3 regions of the Pseudomonas sp. LBUM1645 genome follow, and region 1 is predicted to be linked to each of the others. Evidence: predicted binding sites of a transcription regulator. Region 1 holds the regulator's gene; each other region holds the start of a gene.

Region 1 (5,679 bases):
TCGGTGACGGTTTGGTGGCGCAATTGCCATCACTGCTTTTATCTACAGCTGCAGCGATCATGGTGACCCGTGCTTCCGGTTCGGAAGACATGGGCAAACAGATCAATCGCCAGATGTTCGCCTCGCCCAAAGCGTTGGCGGTGGCGGCGGGTTTGATGGCGGTGATGGGCCTCGTGCCGGGCATGCCGCACTTTTCCTTTCTCAGCATGGCAGCCCTGGCGGGTGGCGGCGCGTACCTGTTCTGGAAGAAGCAGAACGTGGTCAAGGTTCAGGCGCTGCAAGAGGTCAAGCGCCAACAGGAACTGCTGCCATCGCCGGCTCGTGCTCAGGAAACCAAGGAGCTTGGCTGGGACGACGTCACCCCGATCGACATGATCGGCCTGGAAGTCGGCTACCGGCTGATTCCGCTGGTGGACCGCAATCAGGGTGGTCAGTTGCTGGCGCGGATCAAGGGCGTGCGCAAGAAGCTGTCCCAGGACCTGGGCTTCCTGATGCCGACCGTGCATATCCGTGACAACCTCGACCTGGCGCCGAGTGCCTACCGCCTGACCCTGATGGGGGTGATCCTCGCTGAGGCGGAAATTTACCCGGACCGCGAACTGGCGATCAACCCGGGGCAGGTCTACGGTACGCTCAACGGCATTACCGCCAAAGATCCGGCTTTCGGTCTGGAGGCGGTCTGGATCGAAATCAGTCAGCGTGCCCAGGCACAATCCCTCGGTTACACCGTGGTCGATGCCAGTACGGTAGTGGCAACCCACTTGAATCAGATTTTGTACAAGCACTCGAGCGAGTTGATCGGTCACGAAGAAGTGCAGCAACTCATGCAATTGCTGGCCAAAAGCTCGCCGAAGCTGGCTGAAGAGCTGGTACCAGGCGTGGTGTCGCTGTCGCAGCTGCTCAAGGTTTTGCAGGCTTTGCTGGCCGAACAGGTGCCAGTACGGGACATTCGCAGCATTGCCGAAGCCATCGCCAACAATGCCAGCAAGAGTCAAGATACTGCCGCGCTGGTGGCTGCGGTTCGCGTCGGCGTATCCCGCGCAATCGTCCAAAGCATTGTAGGTACTGACTCCGAGCTCCCAGTGATCACCCTGGAGCCAAGGTTGGAACAAATATTGCTCAATAGTCTTCAGAAGGCAGGACAAGGCTCGGAAGAGGGTGTTCTGCTGGAGCCAAGCATGGCTGAGAAACTGCAACGCTCGTTGATCGATGCGGCGCAGCGTCAGGAAATGCAAGGTCAACCGGTGATTCTGCTGGTAGCCGGTCCGGTTCGCGCGATGCTGTCGCGATTCGGCCGATTGGCAGTCCCGGGTTTGCATGTGTTGGCTTACCAGGAAATTCCTGACAACAAGCAAGTGACCATCGTTGCGACAGTAGGGCCCAACGGCTGAGGTAGTGGTTTATGCAAGTTAAGCGTTTTTTCGCCGCCGATATGCGTCAGGCCATGAAGCTGGTTCGTGATGAGCTGGGCGCTGATGCCGCCATCATTGGCAACCGCCGGATCGCCGGTGGTGTCGAGCTGACAGCTGCCCTGGATTACAAGTTGTCGGCGCTGGCTCCGCGCGTTCCGAACATGGAACTCGAAGACGAGCTGCGCAAGACCCAATCGCGGATCGTCACCGCCCAGGCCGAACTGAGCCTGCGCAGCGATGGCGAGAGCGATAAGTCCACCAATCGCCAATTGTTCGCCGGCCTGCCACTGACCGCCGCCGAGCCGCTGATCGAGCCGACCTACACCGAACCCCGTCGTCCTGCGCCGGCTGCGGCACCTGCCTCCGGTGGCGTCGACCCACGGGCGTTCGACTCGATGCGTTTCGAGCTCAACAGCCTGCGCGAACTGATGGAAGTGCAACTCGGCTCCCTGGCCTGGAATCAGCTGCAAGGCAGCCGTCCGGCCCAGGCCAATCTTTGGCGTCGCCTGCAACGCATCGGTCTGTCCGGCCCGTTGTCGCGCGATTTGCTGGCGCTGATTACCGATATTGAAGAACCTCGTCAGGCCTGGCGCATGTTGCTGGCGCACCTGGCGCGGATGATCGCCACACCGGAAGTCGAGCCTCTGGAAGAGGGCGGCGTGATTGCCATGGTCGGCCCTGCCGGCATGGGCAAGACCACCACCCTGGCCAAACTCGCGGCCCGTTACGTGCTCAAGTACGGCGCGCAGAATATCGCGCTGGTCAGCATGGACAGCTACCGTATTGGTGCTCAGGAACAACTCAAGACGTTGGGCCGGATCCTCAATGTGTCGGTGACGCATGTCGATCCGGGCCAGTCGCTGGTGCAGGCGCTGGAGCCTTTGCTGCGCAAACGCGTGGTGCTGATCGATACCGCAGGCCTTCAGGCCAGCGATCCGGCACTGCGCATGCAGCTCGAAAGCCTGGCCGGTCGTGGCATCAAATCGAAAAATTATCTGGTTTTGGCAACCACCAGCCAGAAACAGGTTCTAACGGCCGCTTATCACAGTTACAAGCGTTGTGGGCTCGCTGGCTGCATCCTGACTAAACTGGATGAAACGGCAAGTCTGGGCGAGGTGTTGAGCCTGGCCATCAGTCATGAATTGCCGGTGGCTTACCTCACCGATGGCCCGCGGATTCCGGATGATTTGCATCTACCGCGTCGTCATCAGTTGGTCAGTCGCGCCGTCAGCGTGCAAATGCAAGAAGAACCCAGCGAAGAAGCCATGGCTGACATGTTCGCTGATATTTACCACAGCCCGACCAAGCAGGTCGGCTGAGGTATTAATGAACAGTTTTTGTACCTACATCGATGGTCTGCCATGCATTGTTCAGTTAGTGAACGCGCAGCCAGTAATGTGGCCTCCGTCTAAGTAAGACAAGGTAAAGAAAATTCATGGGCAGCATGCATCCCGTACAGGTGATCGCGGTGACCGGCGGCAAAGGTGGCGTCGGGAAAACTAACGTGTCAGTGAACTTGTCCCTGGCTCTAGCAGAGCTCGGTCGACGCGTCATGCTGTTGGACGCCGATCTGGGGCTGGCGAACGTCGACGTCCTGCTGGGACTGACACCCAAACGTACTTTGGCCGACGTGATCGAAGGCCGCTGCGAGCTGCGCGACGTACTGTTGCAAGGTCCTGGCGGCATTCGCATCGTCCCGGCCGCGTCCGGCACGCAGAGCATGGTTCATTTGAGCCCGGCTCAACACGCCGGCCTGATCCAGGCGTTCAGCGATATCGGCGACAACCTCGACGTGCTGGTGATCGACACCGCTGCAGGCATTGGTGACTCGGTAGTCAGTTTCGTTCGCGCAGCGCAGGAAGTCTTGCTGGTGGTCTGCGACGAACCGACCTCGATCACAGACGCCTACGCACTGATCAAACTGCTGAACCGCGATTACGGCATGAACCGCTTCCGCGTCCTGGCCAACATGGCCCAGAGCCCGCAAGAAGGTCGCAACCTGTTCGCCAAGTTGACCAAGGTCACGGATCGCTTCCTGGACGTCGCCTTACAATACGTCGGCGCGGTTCCTTACGACGAAAGCGTGCGCAAGGCTGTGCAGAAGCAGCGCGCCGTTTACGAAGCCTTCCCGCGGTCCAAGTGCTCACTGGCATTCAAGGCCATTGCACAGAAGGTCGATACCTGGCCGCTGCCTGCGAACCCGCGCGGGCACCTGGAGTTTTTCGTCGAGCGCCTCGTGCAACAAACCGCAGGACCTGTGCTATGACAGCCAGTGGCTACAACCTCTACAAGAAGTCGGCACGTGACGCGCAGTACGAGCTGATCGAGCGTTACGCGCCACTGGTTAAACGCATTGCCTACCACTTGCTGGCGCGTCTGCCAGCCAGTGTCCAGGTTGAAGATCTGATCCAGGCCGGGATGATCGGCCTGCTTGAAGTGTCGACCAAATACGACGCCAGCAAAGGCGCGAGTTTCGAGACGTACGCGGGCATTCGAATCCGTGGCGCGATGCTCGATGAAGTACGCAAGGGGGACTGGGCGCCGCGTTCGGTCCACCGCAATACCCGGATGGTCAGCGACGCAATTCGCTCGATTGAAGCTAAAACCGGTCGTGACGCTAAAGATCACGAGGTTGCGGCCGAACTCCAATTGAGTCTCGACGATTATTACGGGATTTTGAACGACACCCTGGGCAGCCGGTTATTCAGTTTCGACGATCTGTTGCAGGACGGCGAACACGAAGGGCTGCACGAGGATGGCGCGAGTGCTCATCTCGAGCCGTCACGCGATCTGGAAGATGAACGCTTCCAGGCAGCGCTGGCGGACGCGATTGCCAATTTGCCGGAGCGTGAGCGACTGGTGTTGGCGCTGTACTACGACGAAGAGTTGAATCTCAAGGAAATCGGTGAGGTCCTGGGGGTCAGCGAATCTCGGGTCAGCCAGTTACACAGCCAGTGCGCGGCCCGTTTGCGGGGGCGTTTGGGGGAGTGGCGAGCGCGCTGAAGGCAGTGTGGGGACACTGCGAACGCGGCGGGTGGGGTGTTGAACCAAACCGGCCCCGATCTGTTGTGCTCCAGACAGTCATTGAGTGCTTTGCCGGATTGATTGAAATGGCGTGTCCAGGTGCTGGGCGCGTTTAAGACTGCTTGGAGGTCGAATTGAACAAGAACATGAAAATCCTCATTGTTGATGACTTCTCAACGATGCGGCGGATCATAAAAAACCTGTTGCGTGACCTTGGGTTCACCAACACGGTCGAGGCCGATGATGGCACTACTGCCATTCCGGTTCTCAACAGCGGCAGCATCGACTTTCTGGTAACAGACTGGAACATGCCTGGCATGACCGGTATCGATCTGCTGCGCCACGTGCGCGCCGATGAAAAGCTCAAGCACCTGCCGGTGCTGATGGTGACCGCTGAAGCCAAGCGCGAGCAGATCATCGAGGCAGCCCAGGCCGGTGTTAACGGCTATGTGGTCAAACCCTTTACGGCCCAGGCGTTGAAAGAAAAAATCGAAAAGATTTTCGAACGCATCGGTTGATGTGCGAAGCCACTGCGCCACGGGGGAGCTATGGAGCATTACGAATCTTCACAGGGCGATTTCGAGTTGACCCTGAAAAAACACGCTGTCGAACTGGTCGAAAGCCTTGAAAAAGGCAGGTTCGGCGACGCTGTGCAACTGATCCATGAGCTCAATCAGACCCGTGACCGCGGCCTGTATCAGGAAGTGGGCAAGCTCACTCGCGAGCTGCATAGCGCGATCGTCAATTTCCAGATTGACCCGAACATGCCGCAAGCCGAGGAAGTGTCACAGATCACGGATGCCACCGAGCGTCTGGGTTATGTGGTCAAGCTGACCGAGGCTGCTGCCAACCGCACCATGGACCTGGTGGAAAACGCCACGCCGCTGGTCAACGGCCTGAGCAACGAAGCCCAGGCCTTGAGCACCGATTGGGGACGGTTCATGCGTCGCGAAGTCGGGGCTGAAGAGTTCCGCGAGCTGGCTCGGCGCGTCGACGGTTTCCTGACACGCAGCAGCGAAGACAATCGCGTTGTGTCGAGCAACCTCAACGACATTCTGCTCGCTCAGGATTACCAGGACCTCACCGGTCAGGTGATCAAGCGTGTGACCCAATTGGTCACCGAAGTTGAAAGCAACCTGCTCAAGCTCGTGCTTATGGCCAGTCAGGTGGACCGCTTTGCGGGCATCGAACATGACCGTGAAGCGATGCTGGCAGAAAAAGATCCGCAAAAACATCTCTCTCA
Region 2 (5,679 bases), 2.7 Mb from region 1:
GAATCGAAGTTGGCGAGCATCCATACACCGAACAGCACCCCCGGTCCGATCGCGGACCAACCATCCGCCCCCTCCAGCGTATACATGGAGATGACCGACAAATCTGGAACCTGAGGGTTGATGATGCCCATCAGCCCGAGCCCGGCAACAACACTGATCTCGAAAATCAGAAAGACGCTGGCGACTTTGGCTGTGGCATTGACGCCTTTGCAGGAAATACCCAGAAAGATCAGAACCATACCCGTCCCGATCAGTTTGGCGTTAAGCGGACCCGCCATGGCCGGAATCAGCGCCTGGATGTATTCGGTTCCGATGATCGCGCACATGGCCATCACCGCCATGCAGGCAACGGAGTACGCCCAGCCGAGAATGGTCCCTACGCTGGTATGCAGAAATCGCGACGTGAATGTAAATACTCCGCCCGCGGACGGAGCTTGTCGAGTGAGAGAGATCATGCAGAAAGCCATGACCAACATTGGAAAGAAGTACGCAATTAAAATGGCCAGCGGAGCATGGTGGCCCGATATTGAGTAAAGAATCGACATCGAAGAGGCTGCAATCCAGCCTGGTGCATTAAAACCAAGTGCTGAAAACGTCACATCCCTTGTGGTTAGAGTACCCTTGTTTAGCGCCGTATCAAGTTCACGAACAGTTCCGTCACGGTCATAACCGATGATTTCATAGAAGTTCATTTTTCAGGCTCGCTATAGAAGATGTTGTAGCGTCAAACCGTCTGAATTGATTTGAACGCCGCTCTTATTATTCAACTAAGCAAAATGCAGATACTCAAAACCCGAACAAGTCAAACACCGCTTATTCAGAATTGACTTACAGCTTTCTTGTTTTTATCGCCCTCCAGGACTGCATAGCTACGTGCGTGACCAGTTGTGATGTTTAAACCTCTGAATGGGGGGGCCAGTATAGAAACAGCCAAAAAAAAGCTACCATCAGAAATTTACGATGTTTGAATCTGAATTAGCGAAGTAAGTCCCGGTGTGTGCGATGGTTGTGACTTGATGGATATGATCGGTCGACGCTTACGGACTCAAGCAGCGGAACAAACGAAAACGGGCGCCTTGTCGGGCGCCCGTTTTGTTCAGGATTGCATGTTGCGGGGTTTGGTAGCTTGCAGCCTATTCACCCACTGCCGAACGATGCAGACCATCGCAGCCAGCAGCTAAGCTTTATCAGGAGGCTTTCGCGAAACCCTGAAAAGTCTGGAGGCAAACAATGAGCAAACAACCTCAACCCCGGAGCCGCTCCAACCCCCAACCCAGATCTCGCCCGGTAGTGCCTGCCCTGCCCGGTAAAACAGGCACCCGGTCCGGGGGCTTGCGCGGTAACTACCCGTCGAAGAAGTCCAATTGAGTTCGAGCGTACGGTTCAAGCCTTGCGACTGACGGATGCAATGTGCACCGACCCCAATTGGCAGCTGCCAGCGCTAGTGTGCAGCGCTCCGGGTACCCGCGAACGCGCTCGCGCCAAGCCAGCGCCACAAACTTTCCGCATCCTTCACCGCACCATCTACACGCAGCTCTCGCGACTGCAAAACCTCCCGCGGTGTGCGGTCGCCCGTCCACACCTCGGTCAACGCGCGCACGCTGGAGTCCACGACGAGCGTCAGTTCGCGGCCGGGGTCGTCGCGGCACAGGTCTGCCACGCCCTGTTCAACCACGAGCCACCACGCTTGCTCGCCGGGCCGCGCGTCGCGGAACTTGAACTGGATGACCACCGGTCTGGACGGGAACGTTTCGATGCGCACGAACCGGCGCACGTCCCACATGAGCAGGCCCGCGTCGAGTTCGTCATCGCGAAGGCGACTGCCGATCCAGCGCGCGCCCCAATGCCCTAGCGCCATGATGATGGGGCGCAATTCCTCGCCCGCCTCGGTCAGGCTGTACTCCCAGACTTTGCCGGTGGCCGTGCGGTGCACGACGCCGATTTCTTCCAAATGGCGCAGACGTTGTGCCAGCAGGTTGGTGGACATCCGTGGTACGCCGCGGTGCAGTTCATTGAAGCGCTTGCTGCCGCACAGCAACTCGCGCACGACCAAGGGTGTCCAGCGCTCGCATAAGGCTTCAGCACCGCGCGCGACCGTGCAGAACTGACCGTAGCTTTCGTCCATTGCCTTGGCTCCGCAATTACAACGCTTCAGATTCTGAACTAGCCCCGCCACTTCGCCACGCGCACGCTGAAACCTCGAAAGCCAAATACCAAAGGAGCACGCCATGACCAAGGTAGCCATCATTCAGCGTCCGCCCGTGCTGCTCGATCGCAGCGCGACGATCGCCCGGGCCGTGCAATCGGTCGCCGAGGCAGCGGCGGCGGGAGCCTCGCTGATCGTTTTGCCCGAATCGTACATTCCCGGTTACCCGTCGTGGATCTGGCGGCTGGCGGCGGGAAAGGACGGGGCTGTAATGGGCCAGTTGCACACGCGGCTGCTGGCCAACGCCGTCGATATCGCAAACGGTGACCTGAGCCAATTGTGCGAGGCCGCCAGGGTCCACGCAGTGACGATCGTGTGCGGCATCAATGAATGCGACCGGCGCAATGGAGGCGGCACGCTCTATAACAGCGTAGTCGTTATCGGCGCGAGCGGCGCCGTGCTCAACCGACACCGCAAGCTGATGCCAACCAATCCGGAGCGCATGGTGCATGGCTTCGGCGATGCCTCCGGGTTGCGTCCGGTCGATACACCGGTCGGCCGCGTGGGTGCGCTGATCTGCTGGGAAAACTACATGCCGTTGGCACGCTATTCACTGTATGCCCAAGGGGTGGAAATCTACGTCGCCCCCACGTACGACACAGGCGAGGGCTGGATCAGCACGATGCGTCACATTGCTCTCGAAGGCCGCTGTTGGGTGCTCGGCAGTGGCACCGCGCTGCGCGGCAGCGACATCCCCGACGACTTCCCGTCTCGTGCGCAACTGTTTCCCGATCCGGATGAATGGATCAACGACGGCGACTCGGTGGTGGTCAGCCCTCAAGGCCGGATCGTGGCCGGTCCGTTACACCGAGAGGCAGGCATTCTGTATGCGGACATCGACGTCGCACTCGTGGCGCCGGCGCGGCGGGCGCTCGACGTCACCGGGCATTACGCGCGCCCTGACATTTTCGAACTGCAGGTGCGGCGCACGCCGGCGACAGCGGTGCGCTACATCGACGAATGAAGTCCGGCGGTTTCGCCTGACCATTGATCAAGGAGTTATGCCATGAGCATTGAACGGTCTTACAAGGGCAGTTGTTTTTGCGGCGCAGTCGAGTTCACCGTCAGTGGCGAGCCGGTCGGAATGGGCTACTGCCATTGCGAGTCGTGTCGGCATTGGTCAGCGGGACCGGTCAATGCCTTCACGCTGTGGAAACCCGAGGCGGTGCAAGTGACTCGGGGTGCTGACAACATCGGCACCTACAACAAGACACCGCGCAGTTACCGCAAGTGGTGCAAGACGTGCGGCGGGCACATCTTCACTGAACACCCGGGGATGGGGCTCATCGATGTGTATGCCGCAGTCATCCCGGATCTCGCGTATTCGCCAGGCGTTCACGTCCACTATCAGGAGACCGTGCTGCGCATCAAGGATGGATTGCCCAAGCTGAAGGATGTCCCCAACGAATTGGGGGGATCGGGTATCAGCGTGGACGAATAGTGCTAGCAAGGACTCAGGAATACGGCTGGTTTTGCAACGGAGCCTGTCGTACTCCCCGTCACTTCAGCATTACTTGCCTCTATTTCTGACATTGTTTCCCGTGTTCACCGTCGAACACGGGAGGCGTGATGGCAAACGGCTACGCTATGCGCTGTCTTCGCAGCTTCTCAAGTACGCCGGGGCCATGCCGAACACCTTATACCTGTTTTATTCCGGCTCAATTACATGGAGTAAACGTGAATGCCCTTCCCCCCTCGTTTTCTTGACCACTACCGCAAAGCCGACCGAATCATGCTGGGTCTGATCTGGCTGATGTTCCTCTTCGCGTTGGGTCTGGCTTACTGGCACGACACGTTTATTCAGGCGTTTTTGGTGGGTGGCGGCACGAGTCTGCTGCTAACGGTGCTTTATCGCGCAATGGGCGGCACGCGGTTGATGCGGTGTTGCCTGGGCATTGGCTTGATGGTCATGGCCGCGTTGCATATCAATCAGGCCGAGGGTGTCATTGAATCGCACTTCGGTATTTTCGCGTTGCTGGCGGTACTGACTTTTTATCGCGACTGGCTACCGATTCTGGTCGCCGCTGCCACGATCGCCGTTCATCACGTGGTCTTCCATGCGCTGCAACATCAAGGTTTTCCGGTCTACGTCATGGCGCATCACGGTGGGTGGACGATGGTGTTTGTTCACGCCTTCTATGTGGTCATGGAGACGGTCGCCCTGCTCTATCTGGCCGTTCACAGTCAGGCCGAAGCGGTGGAGAGCCAGGACATGCTGGACAAGATGCTCGCGGCGACGTCCCAGCTCGCCGTCGATGCTGGCAAGGGAGACAAGGCCACGGTGCATGTATCGCTGGCGGATCGTTTCGACCAATTCCTGATGCAGATTACCGCCCTGGTTGACGGAGTTGTTCGCGACTCTCACGGCCTGAGTGAGCTGGGCCAGGAGCTTGCCAAGGCGAGCAACACGCTGGAAAAAGGGGCCAAGCATCAGCTGACGGAAATTGCCCAGATGACGGGTTCGATGCAGCGAATGGGGGACGCTATGGGGCATATTGCCGTTCACGTCGAACATGCCGTTGAACATGCCGGCCAGGCCAGCGTGCAAATCACCCGAGGACAGGAAAGTGTGAACCGCGCGCAGCAGGAAATCACTCAGTTGGCGTCTCGCCTGAAAGGCACCCACTCAACCGTGCAGGTTCTGGCGGGACAGGCGGAGCAAATCAGTACCGTCCTGGAGGTCATCAGCAGTATTGCTGACCAAACCAACCTGCTGGCCCTCAACGCCGCCATCGAGGCCGCTCGCGCCGGCGAGCAAGGCCGAGGCTTTGCCGTTGTGGCCGATGAAGTGCGCAGCCTGGCGCAGCGCACTGCCCTTTCCACGAAGGAAATCAGGACGATCATCGAGGCCTTGCAGCAAGGCAGCCGCAAAGCCGTCGAGGCCATGCATGACAGCCGTGAAGGCGTGGAGCGCTGTGTCGAAGACAGTCAGCTGGCGGCAGCGATGTTGCAGGCGGTGGGCAGCGACATCTCCCATATCGATGAACTCAATGGACGCATTGTCACCACCACCCGCGAACAATCCACGGCAAGCAGCGAAGTGGTCGGGCGCTTGCAGTCCGTGCAGAGCATCGCGCAAAACACCGCAGACGATGTCGAAACCCTTGCCCTGAGCAGCCAGCGCTTGCCACCCATTGCCGTTCGCCTGGATGCACTGGGCCGCACGTTTCATCAGTAAGGCTCAATGCGGAGTAACCGTTGGTGCCACGGCATCTGCATCAACGGTTGTTTTCTATTTGGTCATCGACAGCAATCTACGTGCCTGCGACTAACCAGGCTGCGCGTGCGGGAGATAGCTAGCGGGGGAACGTGTAACGAATTAAGTCACGGATGTTTACCGACAGAGCAGATCCTTATACGATGAGGCCCGCACATACTGCTCTCCATCAGGCCCAAGTAAGCTATGGTTATTACGTATGACGAAGCGGCTTAACAAATTGCGCTCTATAGTCACGCAAAATTTTGCGCAGACA
Region 3 (5,679 bases), 2.2 Mb from region 1:
GCGCGGGGCGGGGCCTTATACGCTCGCGCTGGGAAGTGCCACGGTGAAGGCGGCGAACCTGCCGCTGTCGACGTTGATTCCGGATTACAGCGCTGCAAAGTTGGCGACATTGGGCAAGGCTACGGTGGACGGCGGGGCGGTGGCCACGCCAGCGTCGACCGTGACAACGGCTGCGCCGACGGACACCAACTGGAAGAAATTCGGGTTGTGGGCGGTGTTGCTGCTCAGCGTTTTGTTTCTGGGCGCGATGGCGTTCAGTCTGTTGCGCAAGCCGCCGCTCAAGCCTTGAAACTGGCAGCAACGCCCTGTGCACATCCGGGCGGTTTCGAACTACGCTCAACCGGGCGCATGAACTCTATTGGGTGTAACACGTCTGATAGGAGGAAATGCGCCCCGACTCGCGTTAAACTGCGCGGGTTTTTAGCCCCCCCATTCCACCGGAGCCTTCCATGTCTCGCGTTACCCTGAGTCGCTATTTGATTGAGCAGACCCGTAGCAACAACACCCCTGCCGATCTGCGTTTCCTGATCGAAGTGGTGGCGCGCGCCTGCAAAGAAATCAGCCACGCCGTGTCCAAGGGCGCCCTCGGTGGTGTTCTGGGCAGCATGGGCACCGAAAACGTCCAAGGCGAAGTGCAGAAGAAACTCGACGTGATCTCCAACGAGATCCTGCTCGAAGCCAACGAATGGGGCGGTCACCTGGCCGGCATGGCGTCCGAAGAAATGGACAATGCCTACCAGATCCCGGGCAAATACCCGAAAGGCGCCTACCTGTTGGTATTCGACCCACTGGACGGCTCGTCGAACATCGATATCAACGCACCGGTCGGTACTATTTTCTCGGTGCTGCGTTGCCCGAGCGAATACCTGAGCCAGAACGAAGCCTTGAACGAAAAGGCCTTCCTGCAGCCAGGCACCGAGCAGGTAGCCGCCGGTTATGCCATCTACGGCCCACAGACCATGCTGGTGCTGACCTTGGGTGACGGCGTAAAAGGCTTCACCCTGGACCGTGAAATGGGCAGCTTCGTGCTGACCCACGAAGACATCACGATCCCGGAGTCCACTCAGGAATTCGCGATCAACGCATCCAACCAGCGTCACTGGGAAGCCCCGGTACAACGCTACGTCGGCGAATTGCTGGCGGGCGATGAAGGCCCGCTGAAAAAGAACTACAACATGCGCTGGGTCGCCGCGATGGTCGCGGACGTGCACCGCATCCTGACCCGTGGCGGTCTGTTCATGTACCCACGTGACAGCCGCGAGCCGTCGAAGCCGGGCAAACTGCGTCTGATGTACGAAGCCAACCCGATGTCGTTCCTGGTTGAACAGGCTGGCGGCGCTTCCACCGATGGCCATCAGCGCATCCTCGACATCAAGCCAGATGGCCTGCACCAGCGCGTAGCGGTGTTCCTCGGCTCGAAAGAAGAAGTTGCACGCGTCACGGCTTACCACAAGGAATAAACCATGACCGCGCCCTGGCAGCCGTTGCTCGAATGGTGGTTCGGAACCCTCGAATCCCCCAACGAAATAGCGGCTGACAAGGGCAAGTTATGGTTCGGCAAACGCGACAGCCAGGACCTCGAAGCGCGCACGCGTTTCGGGGACTGGGTCGAGCAGGCACTGGCCGGCGGATTGACCGAGTGGGCGCAACGCCCCGAAGGTTGGCTGGCTCTGGTGCTGTTACTCGATCAACTCCCGCGAATGATCTTTCGCGATACTCCCAAATCCTTTTCAGGCGATCACAGGGCTCAGGCACTGGTGGCGCAGGGCATTGCTGCGGATTTCGATCGGCAGTTGCGGCCGATCCAGCGGGTGTTCATTTACCTGGTGTTTGAGCATTGCGAGAATCTGGCGGTGCAGAACGAAGCGGTTTCGCGGTTTATCGATCTGGTGGCGCAGCAGCCTGAGGGTGATCGGGCGGTGTTTGCCGATAACCTGGATTATGCCGAGCGGCATCAGAAAGTAATTGCGCGGTTTGGACGGTTTCCGCATCGCAATGCGGTGTTGGGAAGGGAGTCTACGGCTGAGGAGATGGCGTTTCTTTCGAAGCCCGGATCTCGCTTTTAGATTTTCTTTGCGGCTAATGCCGTCATCGCGAGCAAGCTCGCTCCCACATGGGTTCTATGCCGTACACAAAATTTGTGTCCAGTGAAGATCCACTGTGGGAGCGAGCTTGCTCGCGATGGGGCCCTAAAGGGCGCTTTAGATTCTGAAACTGCCCACCAACTGCTTCAACCGCGCCGCCTGCTGCTCTAGGTCTGAACACGCACGCAACGTCGACTGCAAGTTCTCCACCCCTTCCTGATTCAGCGTGTTGATCTCGGTGATGTCGACGTTGATCGACTCCACCACCGCCGTTTGCTCTTCCGTCGCAGTGGCCACCGACTGGTTCATCCCGTCGATCTCACCAATACGCTGAGTCACGCTGCCCAGACGTTCGCCTGCCTGATTGGCGATGCCGACGCTGCTTTCGCTTTGGCGCTGGCTGTCGGTCATGGTGATCACGGCTTCCCGGGCGCCGACTTGCAGTTCCTCGATCATCTTCTGCACTTGCTGTGCCGAATCCTGAGTACGGTGCGCGAGGTTACGCACTTCGTCCGCTACCACGGCAAAACCACGACCGGCTTCACCGGCACGGGCCGCTTCGATGGCGGCGTTGAGTGCCAGCAGGTTGGTCTGCTGGGAGATGCTGGTGATCACTTCCAGAATCTGCCCGATGTTGACCGTGTTGCTGTTGAGCGTTTCGATATTGCCGCACGAATCGCTGATCTTCGCCGAGAGCTGCTGCATCGCCGCGATGGTTTTATCCACGACTTGCTGACCGTCTTCGGCCAATGCGCGAGCATCGCTCGAATGCTGAGAGGCGAGGGCGGCGTTCTGGGCGATTTCCTGGGCGGCGGCGCCCAGCTCGTTGATGGCGGCGGCGACGCTGCTGGTGCGCGAGGCTTGCTGGTCGGAGTTGAACATCGACGAGTTCGACGCGGCAACCACACGCAAGGCGACTTCGTTGACCTGGCCGGTGGCTGAGGACACTTCGCGAATCGACGTGTGAATACGCTCCACAAAACGGTTGAACGAGGTGCCCAGCGCACCGAATTCGTCGTGGCCGTGAATGGTCAGGCGTTTGGTCAGGTCACCTTCGCCTTCGGCGATATCATGCATGGCGCGGCCCATGGTCAACAGCGGCTGCATCAAGAAACTGATCAGCATGCCCAACAGCGCGATGATGATCACCACGGCAATGACCATGGCGATGATCGCCGAGGTGCGAAATTCGCTGAGCATCGAGAACGCGGTGTCCTGATCCAGCACCAGCGCCACGTACCAGTCTGCCGAGGGCACACCGTTGACGTGGGTAAAGGAGATGAATTGGGTCTTGCCGTCGATCTCGACTTCTTTCATGCCCGGGCTGACTTTCGGCGCGCCGTTCGGGTAGGCGTCGGTCAGGCTCTTGAGCACCAGTTTGCTGTCCGGGTGGATCAGGATCTTGCCGTCGGCGCTGACGATGAATGCATGGCCGTGGCCGCCGAAGTTCAGCGAGTTGATGATCGCGCTGACGCTGGACAGGTCAATGTCCGCGCCAGCGACGCCGATCATTTGGTTCTGATGTTTCACCGGGGTGGCAACGGTGATCACCAGTTTGCCCGACGACGCGGCGATGTAAGGTTCGGTGACGATGGTCTGTTGCGCACCGTTGGCCGCCTTGTACCAGCCTCGGGCGCGGGGGTCGTAGTCCGCCGTACGATTGCCGGCCGGGACCGAGAACATCACGCCGTCGGTGCCACCGAAGTAGCTCAGCTGAAAATTACTGGTGTAGGCGGGCAGGTCGATGGCGCGCTTGAGGTTGGCTTGGGCGCTGCCGTCCACGGCGATCTGCTGGGACAGCGATTGCAGCAACTGCATGCGGCTTTCCAGCCAGGTCTGGATGTTGCTGGTGGTCAGGCTGCCGAGTTCCTGCATCGAGGATTCGGTACTGCTGCGCAGGGTTTGCCGCTGGCGGTAGTCGTTGAAGAGGATGAAACAAGCGAATGCAACGGCCACCACGAGGGCGGCAGCCAACAAGATCTTGTGGCTGAACTTCATGTTTCTGGTCATTAAATGAGCTACCGCGAAGAGGCTGGTCAACAAAGGGGCGTCAATTTGCCACAGTCGTGGGCTTTGCGCTGCTTTTATGTCGACAGACCGGCGCCAAAGATTAGGCGGCTTTTTGCGAAAACCGACGAAATACTCAATAGCGAAAGAAAGTTGCTGATTTTTCGGAAAAAGGCGGACGAGCGGCCTGATAAATAGCCGGCCGGCCAGGGAACCAGACAGGGGTTTTCTCTTCTAAGCTTCTGCTTGGCAGTCATGCCATTCCCCTTCGCCCCAGGAGCTACACCATGTCGCTGCGTTCTATTGCCCTGCTTTCGTTCTGCGTGTTGTTGGCCGCGTGCAGCAAGGTTAATCAGGAAAACTACTCGAAGCTGTCGTCAGGCATGCCCAAGGCCGAGGTAGAAACCTTGCTGGGCAAACCCGCCGATTGCTCGGGCGCGCTCGGCATGTCCAGCTGTACCTGGGGCGACAAGAACAGCTTTATCAGCGTGCAGTACGCCGGTGACAAAGTGCTGATGTTTTCCGGCCAAGGCCTGAAGTAATCCGGGGTTATACGCCCACGGGAGAAAAACAATGAAGCGGTTACTGATAGTCCTTTTAGCCGGCCTGGTATTGGCCGGCTGCGCCACTTCTGGCGTAGATCCGTTGGCACCGAAAACCGCCAATAGCGTCAATCTCAAGAAGTACCAAGGGACCTGGTACGAATTGGCCCGTCTGCCGATGTATTTCCAGCGCAACTGCGCGCAATCCGAAGCCCATTACACGCTCAAGCCTGACGGCAAAGTGTTGGTGCTGAATCGCTGCCTGACGGCAGACTGGCAATGGGAAGAGGCCAAAGGCGTGGCCTGGCCACAGGAACCGGGCAAAACCGACAAGCTATGGGTCGAGTTCGATACCTGGTTTTCACGGCTGATTCCGGGTGTGGCGAAGGGCGAGTACTGGGTGTTGTATGTCAGCGATGACTACAAGACCGCCATTGTTGGCGATCCGAGCCGCAAGTATCTGTGGCTGCTGTCACGGACCCCGACGGTCAATGGTGTAGTGCGTGAGGAACTGCTGAGCAAGGCACGTCAGCAGGGTTACGACACTACGCGGCTGATCTGGCGCGCGACAGATACGCAGATGGCCAAGACCTCTAACTAGCGGGTTACCAGAAACCAAATGTGGGAGCGAGCTTGCTCGCGATAGCGGACTGTCAGTCAACATTGATGTTGAATCTGACGGCCCCATCGCGAGCAAGCTCGCTCCCACAGTTTTTTGCGTTAGCCCAACAGATCGCGCAGGACTTGGGTGAACGCGCGGTTGCTTTCTTCTTCCCCAGCATGACGCCCGTCGCGTACAACCCACTGGCCATTGACCAGCACATCCCGCACCTGGCGATCGCCACCGGCAAACAACCAACGATTGAGAATCCCGTCGCCACTGGCCGTTGCCAGGTACGGATCGTTGCCATCCAGTACCAGCCAATCCGCACGCTTGCCAACTTCCAGCGCACCGATCGGCTGACCCAGCGCCTGAGCCCCGCCATCCAGCGCCGCGTCGTACAGCGTGCGGCCAACCATCGGCTGATCCGCGCCATACAAACGAT

What was found. Region 1 encodes FliA, which starts transcription of late flagellar genes. Its sites were predicted from a motif close to CTAAAGTTTNNNNNNNNNNNGCCGNTAA; they were not measured.
Region 2: the regulator FliA is predicted to act here: its motif matches at 3,814-3,841, upstream of ACA079_RS11265 (methyl-accepting chemotaxis protein).
Region 3: the regulator FliA is predicted to act here: its motif matches at 4,171-4,198, upstream of ACA079_RS01620 (methyl-accepting chemotaxis protein).

Annotation. Positions count from the first base shown of each region.
Region 1 covers NZ_CP166811.1:5,270,662-5,276,340, reverse strand. Annotated here, with positions in the region: gene flhA (flagellar biosynthesis protein FlhA) at 1-1,391, shown strand, start outside; gene flhF (flagellar biosynthesis GTPase FlhF) at 1,403-2,731, shown strand; gene fleN (flagellar synthesis regulator FleN) at 2,848-3,678, shown strand; gene fliA (RNA polymerase sigma factor FliA) at 3,675-4,415, shown strand; gene ACA079_RS23820 (chemotaxis response regulator CheY) at 4,583-4,954, shown strand; gene ACA079_RS23815 (protein phosphatase CheZ) at 4,985-5,679, shown strand, end outside.
Region 2 covers NZ_CP166811.1:2,531,755-2,537,433, reverse strand. Annotated here, with positions in the region: gene ACA079_RS11285 (APC family permease) at 1-692, opposite strand, end outside; gene ACA079_RS11280 (winged helix-turn-helix transcriptional regulator) at 1,442-2,125, opposite strand; gene ACA079_RS11275 (carbon-nitrogen hydrolase family protein) at 2,229-3,170, shown strand; gene ACA079_RS11270 (GFA family protein) at 3,213-3,647, shown strand; gene ACA079_RS11265 (methyl-accepting chemotaxis protein) at 3,888-5,384, shown strand.
Region 3 covers NZ_CP166811.1:360,313-365,991, forward strand. Annotated here, with positions in the region: gene ACA079_RS01605 (DUF3999 domain-containing protein) at 1-289, shown strand, start outside; gene ACA079_RS01610 (class 1 fructose-bisphosphatase) at 450-1,460, shown strand; gene ACA079_RS01615 (DUF924 family protein) at 1,464-2,066, shown strand; gene ACA079_RS01620 (methyl-accepting chemotaxis protein) at 2,202-4,094, opposite strand; gene ACA079_RS01625 (lipoprotein) at 4,379-4,633, shown strand; gene ACA079_RS01630 (lipocalin family protein) at 4,665-5,234, shown strand; gene ACA079_RS01635 (formimidoylglutamate deiminase) at 5,354-5,679, opposite strand, start outside.